Regions from separate parts of the Labrys monachus genome, predicted to be linked through region 3. Evidence: riboswitches for the same ligand, from Rfam matches in the RefSeq annotation. Region 3 holds a riboswitch; each other region holds the start of a gene.
The links. Region 3 has a riboswitch for cobalamin ahead of J3R73_RS19160 (aromatic ring-hydroxylating oxygenase subunit alpha). Riboswitches for the same ligand answer to the same signal wherever they lie in the genome.
Positions count from the first base shown of each region.

Region 1: linked by a shared signal. The riboswitch ahead of bluB (5,6-dimethylbenzimidazole synthase) and the one ahead of J3R73_RS19160 (aromatic ring-hydroxylating oxygenase subunit alpha) in region 3 are both predicted to bind cobalamin.
Region 2: linked by a shared signal. The riboswitch ahead of J3R73_RS11895 (HoxN/HupN/NixA family nickel/cobalt transporter) and the one ahead of J3R73_RS19160 (aromatic ring-hydroxylating oxygenase subunit alpha) in region 3 are both predicted to bind cobalamin.

Region 1 covers NZ_JAUSVK010000001.1:2,728,362-2,734,081, reverse strand. Annotated here, with positions in the region: gene J3R73_RS12365 (efflux RND transporter periplasmic adaptor subunit) at 1-601, shown strand, start outside; gene J3R73_RS12360 (efflux transporter outer membrane subunit) at 605-2,143, shown strand; gene bluB (5,6-dimethylbenzimidazole synthase) at 2,159-2,944, opposite strand; cobalamin riboswitch at 2,988-3,165, opposite strand; gene copD (copper homeostasis membrane protein CopD) at 3,283-4,167, opposite strand; gene copC (copper homeostasis periplasmic binding protein CopC) at 4,164-4,532, opposite strand; gene J3R73_RS12340 (PepSY-associated TM helix domain-containing protein) at 4,614-5,720, opposite strand, start outside.
Region 2 covers NZ_JAUSVK010000001.1:2,633,759-2,639,478, forward strand. Annotated here, with positions in the region: gene J3R73_RS11880 (flavin reductase family protein) at 1-148, shown strand, start outside; gene mscL (large conductance mechanosensitive channel protein MscL) at 287-712, shown strand; gene J3R73_RS11890 (pyridoxal phosphate-dependent aminotransferase) at 929-2,098, shown strand; gene J3R73_RS11895 (HoxN/HupN/NixA family nickel/cobalt transporter) at 2,133-3,194, opposite strand; cobalamin riboswitch at 3,289-3,487, opposite strand; gene J3R73_RS11900 (tetratricopeptide repeat protein) at 3,554-4,780, opposite strand; gene J3R73_RS11905 (cold-shock protein) at 5,093-5,302, shown strand; gene J3R73_RS11910 (ABC transporter ATP-binding protein/permease) at 5,549-5,720, shown strand, end outside.
Region 3 covers NZ_JAUSVK010000001.1:4,194,224-4,199,943, forward strand. Annotated here, with positions in the region: gene J3R73_RS19150 (porin) at 1-1,095, opposite strand, end outside; gene J3R73_RS19155 (fumarate hydratase) at 1,449-3,089, opposite strand; cobalamin riboswitch at 3,314-3,518, shown strand; gene J3R73_RS19160 (aromatic ring-hydroxylating oxygenase subunit alpha) at 3,641-4,885, shown strand; gene J3R73_RS19165 (FAD-binding oxidoreductase) at 4,893-5,720, shown strand, end outside.

The DNA of each region.
Region 1 (5,720 bases), 1.5 Mb from region 3:
CTATGACGGCACGATCACGCAGCGCCACATCGATATCGGCAATCTGGTGACCGCGGGCAGCGCGGCGAGCACAACACCGCTCTACCGCATCGTGAAGGACGATCCGATCCGGGTCTTCGTCGACGTCCCCCAAAGCGAGGCGCAGGACATCCGGAACGGGCAGCCGGCCGAGATCCGCACCAGCGCGTCGGCCGGCCGGGTTTTCCGCGGCACCGTCGCGCGCACGGCCGCTTCGATCGACCAGAAGACGCGCACGCTGCGGGTGGAAGTGGACATCCCGAATGCCGACCACGCCCTCGTCTCCGGGCTCTATGTGAGCGTGACCTTCAGGGTGCCGTCGGACGGCGCCGCGCAGCTTCCCGCCGCTGCGCTGATCTTCCGCTCCGGCGGCGCCGAGGTCGCCATGATCGGCAAGCGGAGCGACGTCGAATTCCGTAACGTCACGATCTCCCGGGACGACGGCGCGACGGTGGATGTGAGCTCCGGCGTGTCGGTCGGCGACAAGATCGCGCTCAATGTCGGCAACCAGATCGCCGACGGTGCGATCGTCCGGACCCACGCGCTCCCCGGCGCCGTGACGACCGCTTCGACGGGCCGGTGATCCATGTTCAAGATCATCCGAGATGCCGGCCGCCTCCTCATGGGGTCGGCGGCCCTGACCTGCCTCGCGGGCTGCGCCGTCGGCCCCGACTACCATCCCGCCCTGATGGCGGTCCCCAGCCGCTTCGCCGCGGCCGGGCTGCAGGCGGGCGGCCCGATGCGGGAAGCGCCTGTCGACCCGGCGAAATGGTGGCTGACGCTGCATGACCGCGAGCTCGATTCGCTTGTCGCCCGCGCCCTCGCCGGCAATACCGACCTCGAGATCGCCCTCGACCGCATGCAGGAAGCGCGGACGCAGGAGGCGGTCGTGCTGGGAAGTGCGCTGCCGAGCGCCGGCTTCAGCGCGGGCGCGGCGCGCGGCACCGGCACCGACCTCGCCAGCGGCCGCGCCGCCTCTGCCCTCGTCGCCGCCGAAACGCGGCGGCAGTCGAAGCAGGTCGACGGCATCGCCGGTTTCGACGGCGGCTGGGAGATCGACCTGTTCGGCCGCTACAGGCGCGAGATGGAGGCGGCGCAGGCCGACAGGCAGGCCGCCGCCGATGCCAGGCATTCCGTCCTCGTCTCGGTCGTGGCGGATGTCGCCCGGGCCTATGTCGAGATGCGCGCGGCCCAGCGGCAGGCCGATGTGGTGCGCGAGACGGCAGGCGCCCTGCGCGAATATGTCGGGCTGAACCAGCAGCAGTTCAGCCGCGGCATCAGCAACGAACTCGACTTCACCCTGGCCCAGCGCGAGCTTGCGACGGTGGAGGCCGAGAAGGGTCCGATCGAGGCCGAAATCCGGCAACAGCAATATGTCATCGCCGGACTGGTCGGGGAATTTCCGGAGACCCTGGCGAAGGAACTCCAGCGGCCCGGACCCTTCCCCCGTCTGCCGGGACGGATCCCGCTGGGCCTGCCGGCGGACCTGCTGCGCCAGCGCCCGGACATCCTGGAGGGTGAACGCGAGCTCGCCGCCGACACCGCCCAGATCGGCGTCGCGACCGCGGACCTCTTCCCGCGGCTCTTCGTGACGGCCGGCGGCGGACTGGAGGGCCGCGGCGCCGGCGTCGGCCCGAATGCCGCCAGCCTCATCTGGTCGATCGGTCCCTCGCTCAGCGTCCCCCTGCTGGATTTCGGCCGGCTCGACGCCCTCGTGCAGCAGGCGGGGCTGCAGGCGAAGGAAGCGGCGGCGCGATACCGGCAGACGGTGCTGAACGCCGTCCGCGATGTCGATGTCGCCGCCGCCGCCTATAAAGGGCAGGAGGACCGGCTCGGCGCGCTTTCCGTGGCGCTGGGCGACAGCCGCAAGGCGGTCGGGCTCGCCAACCAGCGCTTTCAGCGAGGGCTGACCGATTCGCTCAACGTCATCGACGCCGAGCGCCAGCAATATGACCTGGAAAAGCAATATGTATCGGCCCAGCAGTCCGCCGCCGAGGCCTTCATCGCGCTCTACCAGGCCTTGGGAGACGGCTGGCAGGACGACCGCGCCTTCGCAGCCCCGCCGAAGCCGCAGCCGGCGCTGGTGGCCGCCGTCCGGAGCCTGCTCGGACATGACGCCCGATGAGGGCGGTCGCCGGCATCAGCCGGGGTCGGCCTGCCCCGCTCCTGGCGCACAGGCCGCTTCGCCCAGGCCCAGCCGATCGGCCATGCCGGTCCGCATCAACGACAGCAGCGGCTCGTCCGGCAGGCTCCGGCCCCAGCCTTCGAAATGCACGACGTCCTCCGGGGGCAGGCGGCGGCGCCACCCCTTCACCTCCAGCTCGGGCCTCGTATAGGCCTCCTGCACATAGCCGAGGCAGAGATAGGCGACGAGGGTCACCCGCGGCGGGATCGCCAGGATCTGCTTCAGCCTGGCACCGTCGAGGATGCTGACCCAGCCGATGCCCACTCCCTCCGCCCGCGCGGCGAGCCAGATGTTCTGGACGGCGCAGACGGTCGAATAGGCGTCCATCGCCTTGTCGTGCGTGCGGCCGAGGACGACCGGCCCCGCCCTGTCGGGATCGCAGGTGATGCACAGATTGAGCGGCGCCTCCACGATGCCCTCCAGCTTCAGCGAGCGGTAAAGCGCCTGCTTCTCGGGCGGAAACATCGCCGCCGCCTCCGCATTGGCGGCCTCGAACAAAGCCTGCACCCGGCGGCGCGTCTCGGCGCTGCGGAGCACGAGGAAACTCCAGGGCTGCATGAACCCGACGGAGGGGGCGTGGTGGCCGGCATCGAGGATGCGGGCGAGCACCTCGTCGGGAACCGGATCGGGCCGGAACTGGCTGCGCACGTCGCGCCGCGTGAAGATGGCGCGGTAGACCGCATCGCGATCCGCGGACGAAAAGGGTGCGGAAGGCGCAAGCGCCCCGCCTGGATCATCCATCGTCATTCCCCTTGCGATGGCGATCGCCGCGCCGTCCGCGCGCGCCGATCTATCGTCTTCGGCCGGTCTCCTGACTCGGGTTCAACCCGTCCGCACGCCTTCCCCGCCTCGGCGAGTGGCTTTCATGCGGACAGTCCCCCTCACAGTGCTGGGCGCGTCACGGCATCGACCGTGTTCCCGATTCTCCCGCCGCAGCGGGCACCGAAGGCGGAGCTGCATAGCACGGATGCGGGAGGGCGCAGAAGGGGGATTGCGCGGCGAAGGCCGGTTCGGCACCCCTCCGCGACGCGCCCTCTCCTGCTTCTGTCGCCGCAGCCGGCTCGGCCGGGCAGCGACGTTCAGACGGGTTCGAGCATTCCGAGCACCGACACGGCCGCGACGGCGCCCAGGCCGAGGACGATCTCGGCGAGCGTGGCGAAGCGGATCAGGCGGACGGAACCGGAGCCTCGCCGCGCCATACGCGGCACGAGGCCGTAGCGATTGACCAGCGCCAGGCCGGTCATCGCCGCGACGGCGGCGATCTTGGCGGCGAGCAGGGCCTGGTAGGGCGACGACCAGTCGGTCGGCAGGCGGCCGAGGACGAGACAGGTGTTGACGAGGCCGGAAGCGATCGCCAAAGCGACGGCGACATGGCCCGCATTGGAGAAGCGCCGCAGGGCGAGCCCCGCCTCCGGGCGGGCGGCCGTGTCCAGCCTCGCCAAGATCGGCAGCAGCGGAACCATCGCCCCCAGCCACGCCCCGGCCGACAGGACATGAACGCCGTCGTTGGCGACATGGGCGATGCGCAGCCAGCCGTCCTGCATCACCGCGTGGCCGGTGAGCGCCACGCCGGCAAGGAGCAGGCCGGAGGCCAGCGCGACGGCTTTCCTGCGGATCCGGAGCGGGAAAAAGACCGCCGCGAAGAGCAGCGCCGCCCCCGCCGCCTGCGCCTGCCAGGCCCGGCCGACGGTGGTGTCGAACAGGACGTCGTGCAGCGTGGCGAGATCGGTGGCCGCGCTCCACCCCTCCCCGATCGTCGCCGTCTCGATCGGCAGGGCCGCGAGCGTCGTGGCGAGCGCCGCCGCGACCGCGACGATGGCCGGGATGCGCAGACGCCGCGCCACGTCGTCAGCCAGCCTGCGCGGCACGAGCACGGCCAGATAGGCGGACGCGCCCCATACCAGCATCAGCGATGCGTCATGCAGGAACCGGCAGATGTCGAGCGCGGCGTCCGGGCCGATCATGGCTTCACGGTGAACTTGTAGCTGCCATGGGTCTTGTGGCCGTCGGCGGACAGGGCATGCCAGCTGACCGTGTAGACGCCCGCGCCGAGCGTTCCCGACAGGGGAACCATCAGCGTGGCGTTCTTGTTCATCAGCATGGGTTCGCCGGTCGCCACCGCGGCCTTGCCGGGGCCGGTGACCTTCACGCCCGAAAATTTCAGATTGAGGTCCTCGCTGAAATTCAGGTCGAGTTCGGTCGGGGCGGCGGCGACCGTGCCGTCGACCGCAGGGGTGGCGGATTGGAGATGGGCATGGGCGAACGCCTGCCCGGCAAGGGCGAAAAGGGCGATGGCCGCCAGGGCGGCGCTCTGGAACGTCTTGGACATGGAATGACCTTCAGGTTGAGATCGGATCGGCCGCCGATCATCGGCTTGGATCGCGGCAGGCTCCTGCCCGCCGCGGCAGGCTCAGGCGAATGCTCGCCGGAGAGGAGGAATGGTGCGGATCGCCAGGAGATCGAAGGCGAGCATCGCCAGGACGGCGAGGCCGGTGATCGGAAAGACGATCCCCACGGCAACGGCGGCGGCCCAGAGAAAGCGGAAGACGCCGGGATCGGCCGGATAGGGCGGCACGCCCATCTTGCCCGCCGGCCGGCGCTTCCACCACATCACCACGGCGGAGACCGAAGCCAGGACGATGGAAAGGCAGGTGGCGAGCATCACCAGTTGGTTGGCGAGCCCCCATTCCATGCCCTGGTGGACATTGATGCCGAATTCGATCGCCTTGCCGACGGGGCCGTAATCCTTGAACCCGAGATCGACGATCGGCTTGCCGCTGTACTGGTCGATGTGGACGGTGCGCTCCTTCGACAGGTCACCGAAATAGATCGCGGCGGTGTAGACCCCCGTTCCGTCGGACGGCAGGGCCATCTCGAAGCCGGGCGCAAGGCCGAGGCCATGGGCGACCGCCATCGCCCGGTCGATGCCGATCGGCGCGGCGCCTGCTGCGGGCGCCGACAGGGGAACGGGGGCGTTCTCCACCGCCCAACCCGCATTGGGGAGAACGGCCTGGGTCGGCAGGGCCGATTTGGGCACGTCGTCCCAAAGCTGCGCGGGAAAACCGATGCCGAGCTTTGCCGAATAGGTGCTGAGGTTGGCGCCCCAGAAGCCCGACCACGGCATGCCCGTCAGCGCCAGGAAGAAGATGACGAGGCCCGCCAGTGCGCCGGTCACGGCGTGGACGTCGCGCCACCAGATCCGCCGGCCGGGCGTTGCACGGACCGTAAGGACGCCGCCGGACCGGCCGCGCGGCCACCACAGATAGAAGCCCGTCACCACCAGGACGAGGGCGAAGCCGGCGATCGCCTCGATGAGGCGATTGGCTAAGGTGCCGAACAATTCGAGGCTGTGGATCTTCTTGAGGAGATACATCGGCTCGCGGTCGCTGCGCATCGTAGCGAGCACGGCGCCGGTATAGGGGTTGAGATAGACCAGATGCGGGCCGTCTCCCGTCGTCACCGTCACCACGGCGGACGCGGCCGGCGAGGCGGGCTCGCCGAAGGATGTCGCCGTCGA
Region 2 (5,720 bases), 1.6 Mb from region 3:
CTGCGGGGAGGTCGTCGGCATCTATATCGACGACCGTTTCGTGGTCGACGGCCGCGTCGATACGGCAGCGATGCGGGTGATGGCGCGTCTGGGCTATCAGGACTATTCCGTGGTGGAGCGCACCTTCCAACTGCGCCGGCCGGAATAGTCCGCCTCTGCGCGCCGGTGCTTTTTTCGTCAGGGCATTTGCCAAAACCCCACTTTTGGAACCTATTGTCGGGTGCCTGAATCCTCCCGGGATTCAGGCAATGCGCTGCATTGTCTCAATCGTTCAGATGGAGGAATCATGCTTCAGGAATTCAAGGAATTCGCCCTCAAGGGCAATGTCGTCGATCTCGCCATCGGTGTGATCATCGGTGCGGCCTTCGGCAAGATCGTCACCTCGCTCGTCGAGGACGTCATCATGCCGATCGTCAGCGCGCTGACGCCGGGCGGCCTCGATTTCTCCAATGTCTACTTCATGCTGCGCGGAACCGCGCCGGCCGGCGCCTCTCTCGCCGATGCCCGCAAGGTCGGCGTGCCCTTCGCCATCGGCAGCTTCATCACGGTGGTGATCGGCTTCCTCATCATCGCCTTCGTGCTGTTCCTCGCCGTCAAGCTGATCAACACGCTCCGCCGCCAGCAGCCGCCGAAGGAGTCGGCGAAGCCGGAGGCTCCGGCCGACGTGAAGCTCCTGACGGAGATCCGCGACCTGCTGGCCGCCCGGCAATAGGGCCGCGGCCGAGTCGCACTTCACGGAGAAGCGCTCGTCCTGGGAACGCGGGCGTCCCGCCCGCGCGCTCCATTCGTGCGGGCGATGCGATCCATTCCAACAATTGATTTCGGTCCCGCCTGCCATGGCCTATGCTTGTCGGCCGGCCGTGTAGGCCGAAATCCCGCAAGGAACGATGCCGTGACCGCCGCCGCTGCCGAGAAGATCCCGCCCGCAATGCCGTCCTTTCTCGACGGCCTTCGTCCGGAGGCGCTCGGCGCGCCGGAAAGCGGCATCGTCGAGGTGATGAATTACGGGCGCACGCGCGAGGGCATGATCCCGCTCTGGGCGGGGGAGGGCGACGTGCCGACGCCGGCCTTCATAACCGAGGCCGCGACGCGTTCCCTCGCCGCCGGCGAAACCTTCTACACCTGGCAGCGCGGCATTCCGGACCTCCGCGAGGCGCTCGCCCGCTATCACACCAATCTGTTCGGCAAACCGTTCGAGCCGGGTCGCTTCTTCGTCACGCAATCGGGGATGCATGCGCTGCAGACCTGTGTGCGCATGGTCGCCGGCAAAGGCGACGAGGTGATCGTGCCGAGCCCGGTCTGGCCGAATTTCCCGGCCGCCATCGGCGTCGCCGGCGCGACGCCGGTGATGGTGCCGCAGATCTACACGGATGCGGGCTGGCAGCTCGACCGCCAGCGCATCGCCGATGCGGTGACGCCCCGCACCAGGGGCATCTTCATCAATTCCCCTTCCAACCCCACAGGGTGGGTGGCCACGCCGGACGATCTCGCCTTCGTGCTCGATCTCGCCCGCCGCCACGGCCTGTGGATCTTCGCGGACGAGATCTACACCCGCTTCCATTATGCCGGCGGCCGGGCGCCGTCCTTCCGCGACATCCGCACGCCCGAAGACCGCATCTTCTTCACCGATACCTTCTCCAAGAACTGGTCCATGACCGGCTGGCGCATGGGCTGGATCGAGGCGCCGCCCGAACTCGGGCAGACCATCGAGAACCTCGTGCAATATTCGACCTCGGGCGTCGCGGCCTTCATGCAGCGCGCCGGCATCGCCGCACTCGACCGGGGCGAGAGCTTCGTGCAGCACCAGATCGCCCGGGCGCGCCAGGGGCGCGACATCGTCGTCGACGGGCTGGGCGCCACCGGCAAGGTCCGGTTCGCGCCGGTGAACGGCGCCTTCTACCTGTTCTTCACCGTCGAGGGCCGGCCGGATGTGCGCCGCCTCGGCCTGGAGATCGTCGATGACGCCAATGTCGGCCTCGCCCCCGGCACGGCGTTCGGCCCCGGTGGCGAAGGCTTCATGCGCCTGTGCTTCCTGCGCAGCCCCGAGCAGCTGCAGGTCGCGACGCAGCGGCTGGTGGACTGGCTCGGCCGGATCTGACGCCGACGCCGCGCCGGCGTCGGACCCGGCGGCCTCAGGCCCGCGTGGTGTTCATGTCGAAATCGTCCAGCCGCTTGGCCTTGTAGACGATATAGGAGATCACCCAGGCGGCGATGAAGATGGCGATGATGGCGAAGCCGAGATTGTTGAAATTGTCGTTCAGCGCGGCGATGAAGTCCCAGAACGCGCCGGTCAGGGCGAATCGGTCGCCGATCAGCCCCAGCGTCTCGATGCCGCCGATCAGCACGGCGACGACGACGGAGACCAGCGTGATCGTCATGTTGTAGTAGAGCTTGCGCATCGGCTTGACGAAGGCCCAGTCATAGGCGCCGAGCATCATCACGCCGTCCGTGGTGTCGACCAGCGACATGCCGGCCGCGAACAGCACCGGGAACACCATGATCGCCTCGAACGGCACGCCCTTGGCGGCCTGGGTCGCGGTGACGCCGAAGGTCGCGACCTCGGTCGCCGTGTCGAAGCCGAGGCCGAACAGGAAGCCGACCGGCAGCATGTGCCAGCTCCTGGAGACGAGCCGGAACACCGGCCGGAAGATGCGGGCGAGGAAGCCGCGATTGTTGAGCAGGATGTCGAGATCCTCCTCGACATAGGCGCCGCCGATGCGCACATGGCGGTAGCTCCTGTAGATCGACAGGAAGATCATGATGTTCATGGCCGCGATCACGAACAGGAACAGGGCGGAGACGCCGGTGCTGATCGTGCCGCCGATGTCCTGCAGGCTCCGGAAGCCGCCGAGCAGGGTCGCCGCCCCGGCGACGGCGGCCGCGACGATGACGATGACGAGCGAATGGCCGATGGCGAAGAAGAAGCCGACGGCGACGGGCCGCCGCCGCTCCTGCATCAGCTTGCGCGTGACGTTGTCGATGGCGGCGATATGGTCGGCATCGACCGCGTGGCGCAGGCCGAGCCCGTAGACCACGAGCGCGATGCCGAGCAGCGCCGGGTTGCCGTGGAAGGCCATGAGCGCCCACAGCCAGCCCCCGAGATTGAGGATGGCGAGCACGACATAGATGGCGATGAGCCGCCCTTTGAAATCGGGCGTGCTTTCGGTGAAGAAGCGTCGAATCGGGATTGGCATGGAGGATTTCTGCTTTTGACGTCTCATGTCATTGCAGCGACCGGCTTGCCCCGAGGGGGACCGATACATCGGGACACCCCGCCCGATGTTCCTGCTTTGACGTCCGGCGATGGCAGGTTTCCTGGCTCGCGGGTCGGCGCCGTTCTCCGGCCTTCCCAGGTCCATGCGGGTCCCAGTGGCGATGTGGAGGCGGCTCGTCGCTGACAGTTGCGGGGGCAGCCGCGGCCTTGGGCCACTGCCCGCACCGCGTTCCCTTTTGATCCCCGGAGGGAACCATCAGGGGACAGCTAGCCGTGCCCGCCCGTCGCCGTCAAGACTGGCCTGCGACAAAGCCCGGGCGGAGGCCTCGGCCGCCAGGCCTATGGCGTCGAGCCGAGGCGGTAGAGGCCGGCCTTGGCCACTTTGCTCGCGGGATCGAGCTCGAGGGCCTTCCGGAAGTCGCCGATCGCAGCATCACGCTGGCCGCGCCGCTCCTGCACCTTGGCGCGCAGGGCGTAATAGTCGGGGACGGTGTCCTGGGCGGCGATGGCCGCATCGGCGTCCGCCAAGGCGAGGTCGTACTGGTCGGCGGCAAGATGGGTCTTGGCCCGCTCCACCAGCGTATCGGCCTTGCTGGCCGGCAGCGACAAGGCTTTGTTCATGTCGTCGAGCGAACTGTCGTAATCGCCGAGCTCGCGCCAGGCGATGCCGCGGGAGACATAGGCCTGCGCGAGATCGGGCAGTTCGCGGATGGCCTCGTCGTAATCGGCCATGGCCTCGTCATAGCGATGGAGCGCGGCGTAGAGCTGTCCCCGCTCCAGCCGGGCGGCCGGGAAGTCCGTCTCCAGCGCCAGCGCCCTCGAATAGTCCGACAGCGCGCCCTCGGTGTCGCCGAGCTGCCAGCGCACATAGCCGCGGCTGAAATAGGCGGAGTCGAATTCGGGATCGAGATCGATCGCGGCCTGCAGGTCTTCCTGGGCTCGCACATAGTCCTTCATCTCGATCAGCGAGCGGGCGCGGCCGTAGAAGGCGTTCTTGTAGGTCTTGTCGACGCGGATGGCCTGGGTGTAGTCCTCGACCGCGGCGATATGGTCCTCGAGCGCCCGCTCGGCGTCACCCCGGCCCTTATAGGCCTCCTGGTCGCGGGGATCGAGGGCGAGCGCTGCGTCGAAATCCTTGGTGGCTTCCTCGTTGCGGTTGAGCTGGATCAAAGCGAAGCCGCGATTGACCAAAGCGAGCGATGCGTGTCGGTTGGAGGCGATGGCGCTGGCGTAATCGTCGAGCGCCGCCTGGTCGCGGCCGAGGCGCAGATAGGCGTCGGCCCGGGCGGTCAGGGTGGCCATGTCGCGCGGGCGCAATTGCAGGGCGGCGGTGTAATCCTCGACCGCATGGCCGTCATCGCCCTTGTCGGCATAGGCGAGCCCGCGACGGTAGAGCACGATCGCTTTGGTGGATTTGGAAAGCGGCCTGTCCAGAAGCTGGGTGCAGGCGGGGATGCGCTGCTCCGCCGCCCCTCGCGAGCAGTCCTTGTCGGCCGTGTCGGCAAAGGCGGGCGAGGCGAGCGCCAGCGCCGTCAAAAGGATGGAAAAACGACGAAAAACGATCATTCCGAATCCGGGTCAGGCATATCGGGGAGGCGGCGACACGGCGGTCGGCGCTCGCATCCATAGAGCAAGCGGGAGCCGCAAGGAATGGCGGATTGACGATGGATGCACGGCAAAACTGTGATTTCGCAAGCTCTTGTGAGGGCAGACGAATTTGTGGTATCGATTTTGGGTCGATTTGGCCGGAAGACTGGGCCGGTTCGCCTTTGCTTTGCGGGGCGCTCGTTCAGGACACCCTCTCCAAATTTCGCAGAACCGGGCGAACACGGCACGCCGTGGGTCGTCCATGCTTTGGAACGAAGTAAAGGACTACCTATGAGCACGGGAACCGTGAAGTGGTTCAATACCCAGAAGGGCTACGGCTTCATTCAGCCGGACGACGGTGGCCGCGACGTGTTCGTGCATATCACCGCAGTGGAACGCGCCGGCATGCCGGAATTGCGTGAAGGGCAGAAGATCGGCTACGAGATCCTCACGGATCGCAAGACGGGCAAGGCCGCCGCCGGCAATCTCAAGCCTGTCTAGGCTTGCGATATCGCTATCCGCCTCAGGGCGCGCTCCGGCGCGCCTTTTTTAATGGCCGAGGGCGGGCCGGATCAGCCTGTCCTTCCCGCCCGGATTCCTTTCACGAAAAGCTGAAGAAGCTTACAATTTGCTCATTTGCCGCCATGAAACCGGCGTGACAGGGTTGTGTTAATCCATTCTCCACAAGGTTGAAGGCAAGTGGCGGGATCGCCGCTTGCTGCACTGCCCTTCTCGAAAGGCCGCTTCATGATCCGAATTCTCGCGGGCCTCGTCGGCCTCGCCACCCTTGGTTTTGCTGCAGGAGCAGCGATGGGGCCGGTGCCGTTCTACTTGCCCGTCGCCGCGTTGATCCTGGCGGCCGTCCTCTTCGCGTCCGCAAGGATTCCGACGGTCATCCGGTTCCTGATCGGTCTGTTCG
Region 3 (5,720 bases):
GACCATGGTGTAGTTCACCTGGCCGCCGATGACGTAGAAGTTGAAGTTGTCGCTGACCGCGGTGGCGATCGACGGCGCATCGTAGTTCAGGTAGCCGCCGAAGAGCACCGCCTGCAGGGCCGGGGTGATGTTCAGGCCGGCTTCGCCCTGGACGGTCCAGCCCTTGGAGAGGGCGAGGTCATGCGGCGCGAGCGGATTGCCATAGGCGTCGGCGCTGCCGGCGTTGAGGTACTTCATGGCGCCGTCGGCATAGCTCGCTTCCACTGCGATATAGGCGCCGGACATGATCGGGAAGTTCAAATTGCCGCCGATGCCGACCGCATAGCCATATTTGCTGTCATAGCCGACGGTCGACGGGTTGCTTTCATGCGAGGCGGCCATGATCTGGACGCGGCCCCAGTTCTTGTTGTCGTCGTAACCGATGACGCCGACGACATCGGGAACCGAGGAGCCGCCATAGGCCAGCGTGTCGCTGACGGAGTTGACGGTCGCCGAGCCGAAGGTGCTCGTCGAACGGTTGGAGACGGGATCTTCGACCGACAGGGCGCCCCAGAACTTGCCGAACTGGGCCGTGTAGCTCAGCAATTCCCGCCGGTCATGTTCGCCGAAATAGGGGGCGAAGAACTCGGCCTGGTAGTACTGCTCGTAGAAGGAATAGGGCGACCACGCATAGCCGGCCGTCAGGCCGCCGAACTGGATATAGGCGCGGCGGACACTGAGGAAGTTCGTGCCGGTGGTGCCGTTCTGAGTCGTGCCGAGGGAGTTGGTGTCGGCCTGAAGTTCCAGGAACGAACGCAGGATGCCGTAGTCGGTCTGGGTACGGGCATCGAAGCGGATACGTGTCTGCGAGCGGAACGTGGTGACGTTGCTCTTCCGGGTCGACGGCTCGGTGTAGAAATAGTCGGCGCGGATCTGGCCCGAGATCTGCAGGCAGGTGTCGGTGCCGGGAATGTAGAAGAAGCCCGGGCCGAAGGCCGAGCATACTTTCACATATTCCACGGCTTCGGACTTGGCCATCGGCAGGTCGGCAGCCGACGCGGCGCCCAAGGACACCAGACCTGCGGCAAAGCCCAGAAGAATAGATTTGATTGTCATCAAGACCCCCTAATAACGTTAAACATACAACTCGATCTGGCGATGATACCGCCAAGAATAAGTCTATGTTCCTTCACCGCAACAGCGAGGATGGGGCAATCTGTTGCCGCCCAAATCGGTGCTGCGTTGCAGTACGATTGGTCTCGGACAGACGGGGTCGAATAACAATGGCAAGCTGTGTCATGCTTCCGACACAATCGGCCTTTGTCCATGACTGTGATAAATTTAGCACATGCGGCCGATGGCCCGCCGCGACAGGCTGCGGCGGGTCCGCTTCGGGACTCGCGCGGGGGGTGGCGTTCCGGCCGAAGGGCGGTGCCGGCGGGGCACCGCAGCGGGCTACGAGGCCGCTCTTAGCCCAGATTGAGTTCCTTGAAGAAGTCGTTGCCCTTGTCATCGATGACGATGAAGGCGGGGAAATCCTCGACCTCGATGCGCCACACCGCCTCCATGCCGAGCTCGGGATATTCGAGGACCTCGACCTTTCGGATGCAGTCCTGCGCGAGGCGCGCGGCAGGCCCGCCGATCGAACCGAGATAGAAACCGCCATGCTTGGCGCAGGCCTCGCGGACCTGGGCCGAGCGGTTGCCCTTGGCGAGCATGATCATCGAGCCGCCGGCGGCCTGGAAGGCATCGACATAGCCGTCCATGCGCCCAGCGGTGGTCGGCCCGAACGAGCCCGAGGCGTAGCCGGCCGGGGTCTTGGCCGGGCCGGCATAATAGACCGGATGATTCTTCATGTAGTCGGGCAGCCCCCCGCCCGCTTCGAGCCGCTCGCGCAGCTTGGCGTGGGCGAGGTCGCGCGCCACGATCACCGGACCGGTGAGGGACACCCGGGTCTTGATCGGGTGGCGCGACAGCGATTCGAGGATCTGCGGCATCGGCTGGTTGAGGTCGATGCGCACCACCGGTCCGCCGAGCCGGCTCTCGTCGATCTCGGGCAGGAAACGGGCGGGATTGTGCTCCAATTCCTCGAGGAAGACGCCCTCGCGGGTGATCTTGCCGAGGGCCTGCCTGTCGGCGGAGCAGGACACGCCAAGCCCGATCGGCAGGCTGGCGCCGTGGCGCGGCAGCCGGATCACCCGGACGTCGTGGCAGAAATACTTGCCGCCGAACTGGGCGCCGACGCCGAGCGACTGGGTGAGCTTGTGCACCTCGCGCTCCATCTCCAGGTCGCGGAAGGCGTGGCCGCTCTCGGAGCCCTGCGTCGGCAGCGTGTCGAGATAGCGGGCCGAGGCGAGCTTCACCGCCTTCAGCGTCAGTTCCGCCGAGGTTCCGCCGATCACCACCGCGAGGTGGTAGGGCGGACAGGCCGCGGTTCCCAGCGTGAGGATCTTCTCCTTCAGGAAGGCGATCAGCCGGTCCTTCGACAGGATCGACGGCGTCGCCTGGTAGAGGAAGGTCTTGTTGGCCGAGCCGCCGCCCTTGGCGACGAACAGGAACTTGTAGGCGTCCTCCCCTTCCGCCGAGATGTCGATCTGCGCCGGCAGGTTGGTCTTGGTGTTCTTCTCCTCGAACATCGAGAGCGGCGCGAGCTGGGAATAGCGCAGGTTCTTCTTCTCGTAAGCGTCGCGGATGCCCTGGGCGATGGCGCCTTCGTCCTCGCCCTCGGTCCAGACCCTGCGGCCCTTCTTGCCCATCACGATCGCCGTGCCGGTGTCCTGGCACATCGGCAGCACGCCGCCGGCGGCGATGTTGGCGTTCTTGAGGAGATCATAGGCGACGAAGCGGTCGTTGTCGGTGGCTTCCGCATCCTCGAGGATGTTGCGCAGCTGCTGCAGGTGGCCCGGGCGCAGGAGATGGTTGATGTCGGCGAAGGCCTGCTCGGCCAGCAGCCGCATCGCCTCGCCGTCGACGGAAAGGATCTCCCGCCCGCCGACGGTCTCCACCTTCACCCCCTCCCCCGTCAGCTTGCGATAGGGCGTCTCGTCCGGCCCCAGCGGAAACAGCGGCACATGCGGATAGGCGGAGGCGGAAAGGGAATCGGCGGGCATGAGGGAAAGGCTCCGGCAGGTCATCGACATCAGGGCGGTTCCAAACTGCCCATCGCGCCATGATGTAATCGCTATCGGCCTCCCTGCCTATAGGAGCATCGGCCTCGGGCGCGGGCATTTCCGCGCCGGCCGCGCCCGCGGGGAAGGCGCGGGTCCCGTCCCCCGATGTCCTGAAAGCACCATGATAGGTCGGTTCATCTCTAGCCGGTAGCGCCGGGCGGTGTAATCTCCGGCCAGTTCGAGGTGCCGGTCCGACCTGGGAGGAGGACCGGAGAATTGGGAAGCCGGTTTCAAGCCGGCACTGCCCCCGCAACGGTAGAGGAGTTCGGACGCGGCAAAGGCCACTGGGTCGAGGGACCCGGGAAGGCGCCGCTCCACGTCGAGGGACCGCTCCTGAGTCCGGAAACCAGCCTTGAACCGAAGCCGATGGATCGCGGTGGGCGATCCGGAAGGAGGAAGTGCGGCAGAGCGCCCCGGGCGCAAAGGCTCGCGTTCCGCTTTCGCCGTCCGCCGTGCCGTCAAAAGCAAAGATGGTCACGTGGGACTTTGACATGAATGCGCATCACGAGATGCTGGGCCGGCTCCGGAGCCATCGCGCCGGCTTCAGCCTGAGCCGGAAATTCTATACGGACGACGACTATTTCCGCCTCGATCTCGAGCATATCTGGTATCGGCAATGGCTCTTCGTCGGCCATGACTGCGAGCTGGCCAAGCCGGGCAGCTACCTGACCGTGCAGATCGGCGACTATCCCGTCATCGTGCTGCGGTCGGGCGACGGCTCGATTCGAGCCTTCCACAATTCGTGCCGCCACCGCGGCTCGCGCCTGTGCTCGGCGGCGCATGGCACGGTCGCCAAGCTCGTATGCCCCTACCACCAATGGACTTACGAACTCGACGGCAGGCTGCTGTTCGCCCGCGACATGGGAGCGGGCTTCGACGCCGCGCAATACGGCCTGAAGCCGGTCCATTGCGAAAGCGTGGGTGGCTATGTCTGGATCTGCCTCGCAGCCGAGGCGCCCGATTTCGAGGCGTTCCGCGCCCTGGCGCTGCCCTATCTCGCCCCGCATCGCCTGAAGGACACCAAGGTCGCCTTCGAAAGCACGATCGTGGAAAAGGGCAACTGGAAGCTCGTGTGGGAAAACAACCGCGAATGCTACCACTGCGCCGGCAATCACCCCGAACTCTGCCGCACCTTCCCGGAGGCTCCCACCGTCAGCGGCGTGCAGGGCGCCAAGGACGATCCCCTGATCGCGGCCCATTGGGACCGCTGCGAGGAAGCCGGCCTGCCGAGCCTGTTCAGGATTTCCGACAGCGGCCAATATCGGACGGCGCGCATGCCGCTGCTCCGCAACGCCGTGAGCTACACCATGTCCGGCAAGGCCGCGGTGAAGAAGCCGCTCAGCGCCTCGGTTGAGGAAGACAATATCGGCACCCTCCTGCTCTTCCACTATCCCAGCACCTGGAACCACGTGCTGGGGGATCACGCCGTGAGCTTCCGTGTCACGCCGATCGGCCCGAGGGAGACGCAGGTCACCACCAAATGGCTGGTGCACAAGGACGCGGTCGAAGGCGTCGACTACACGATCGACGAGCTCACCCATGTGTGGACCGAAACCAACGACCAGGATCGCCGCATCGTCGAGGAAAACCAGCTGGGCATCCTCTCCCCCGCCTATGAGCCGGGGCCCTATGCCCCCGACCATGAAGGCGGCGTGATGCAGTTCGTCGAATGGTATTGCAACGTCATGGAGCGCTCGCTCGGCGGCGATCCCGTGGCCCTGCGCAGCGTGGCCTGAGGCGGAGATGGCCACGCAGACCCTCTACAGGCATCTCGACGAAGCCCGGCCATGGAGCGACCGCGCCGGGCAGCTCGAATGCGTCGCCGTGATGCATGAAGGCCGCGACGTCGCGACCTTCACCTTCCGTGCCCCCGACGACAGCTGGTTCCGCTACGAACCCGGCCAGTTCGTCACGCTGGAACTGCCGACGGCGGAAGGGCCGGTGCTGCGCACCTACACGCTGTCGTCCAGCCCCTCGCGCCCGCTCTCGATCAGCGTCACCGCCAAGGCCCAGGCCACCAGCGTCGGCACGCGCTGGATGCTGGAGAACCTCAAGCCGGGCACGCGCCTCAAGGCACACGGGCCGGCGGGCCAGTTCACGTTCCACCGCCACCCGGCGGAACGCTATCTCTTCATCTCCGCGGGATCGGGCATCACGCCGATGATGTCGATGACGCGCTTTGCCGAAGATCACGGCAGCGCCGTCGACATCGCCTTCGTCAACTGCGCGAGAAGGCCGTCCGACATCATCTTCCGCCACGAGCTCGAGCGGATGGCGGGACGCATGCGGCACCTCAGACTGGCCTGGATCGTCGAGGAGAGCGATCCGGGGGAGGCCTGGACAGGGTTCCGCGGGCGCCTCAATGCGCCGGCGCTGCGCCTGATCGCACCGGACTTCCGCGAGCGCGAGATCTTCTGCTGCGGCCCCGCCCCCTTCATGGCCGCGGTGAAGGACATGCTGGAGGCGAATGGCTGCGACATGCGCCGCTATCACGAGGAGAGCTTCCATCCGCCGGAACCAGACGCCCTCGCGGCCGGCGGCGAGCCGGCCGACGGCGCGGCGCAGGGCAGC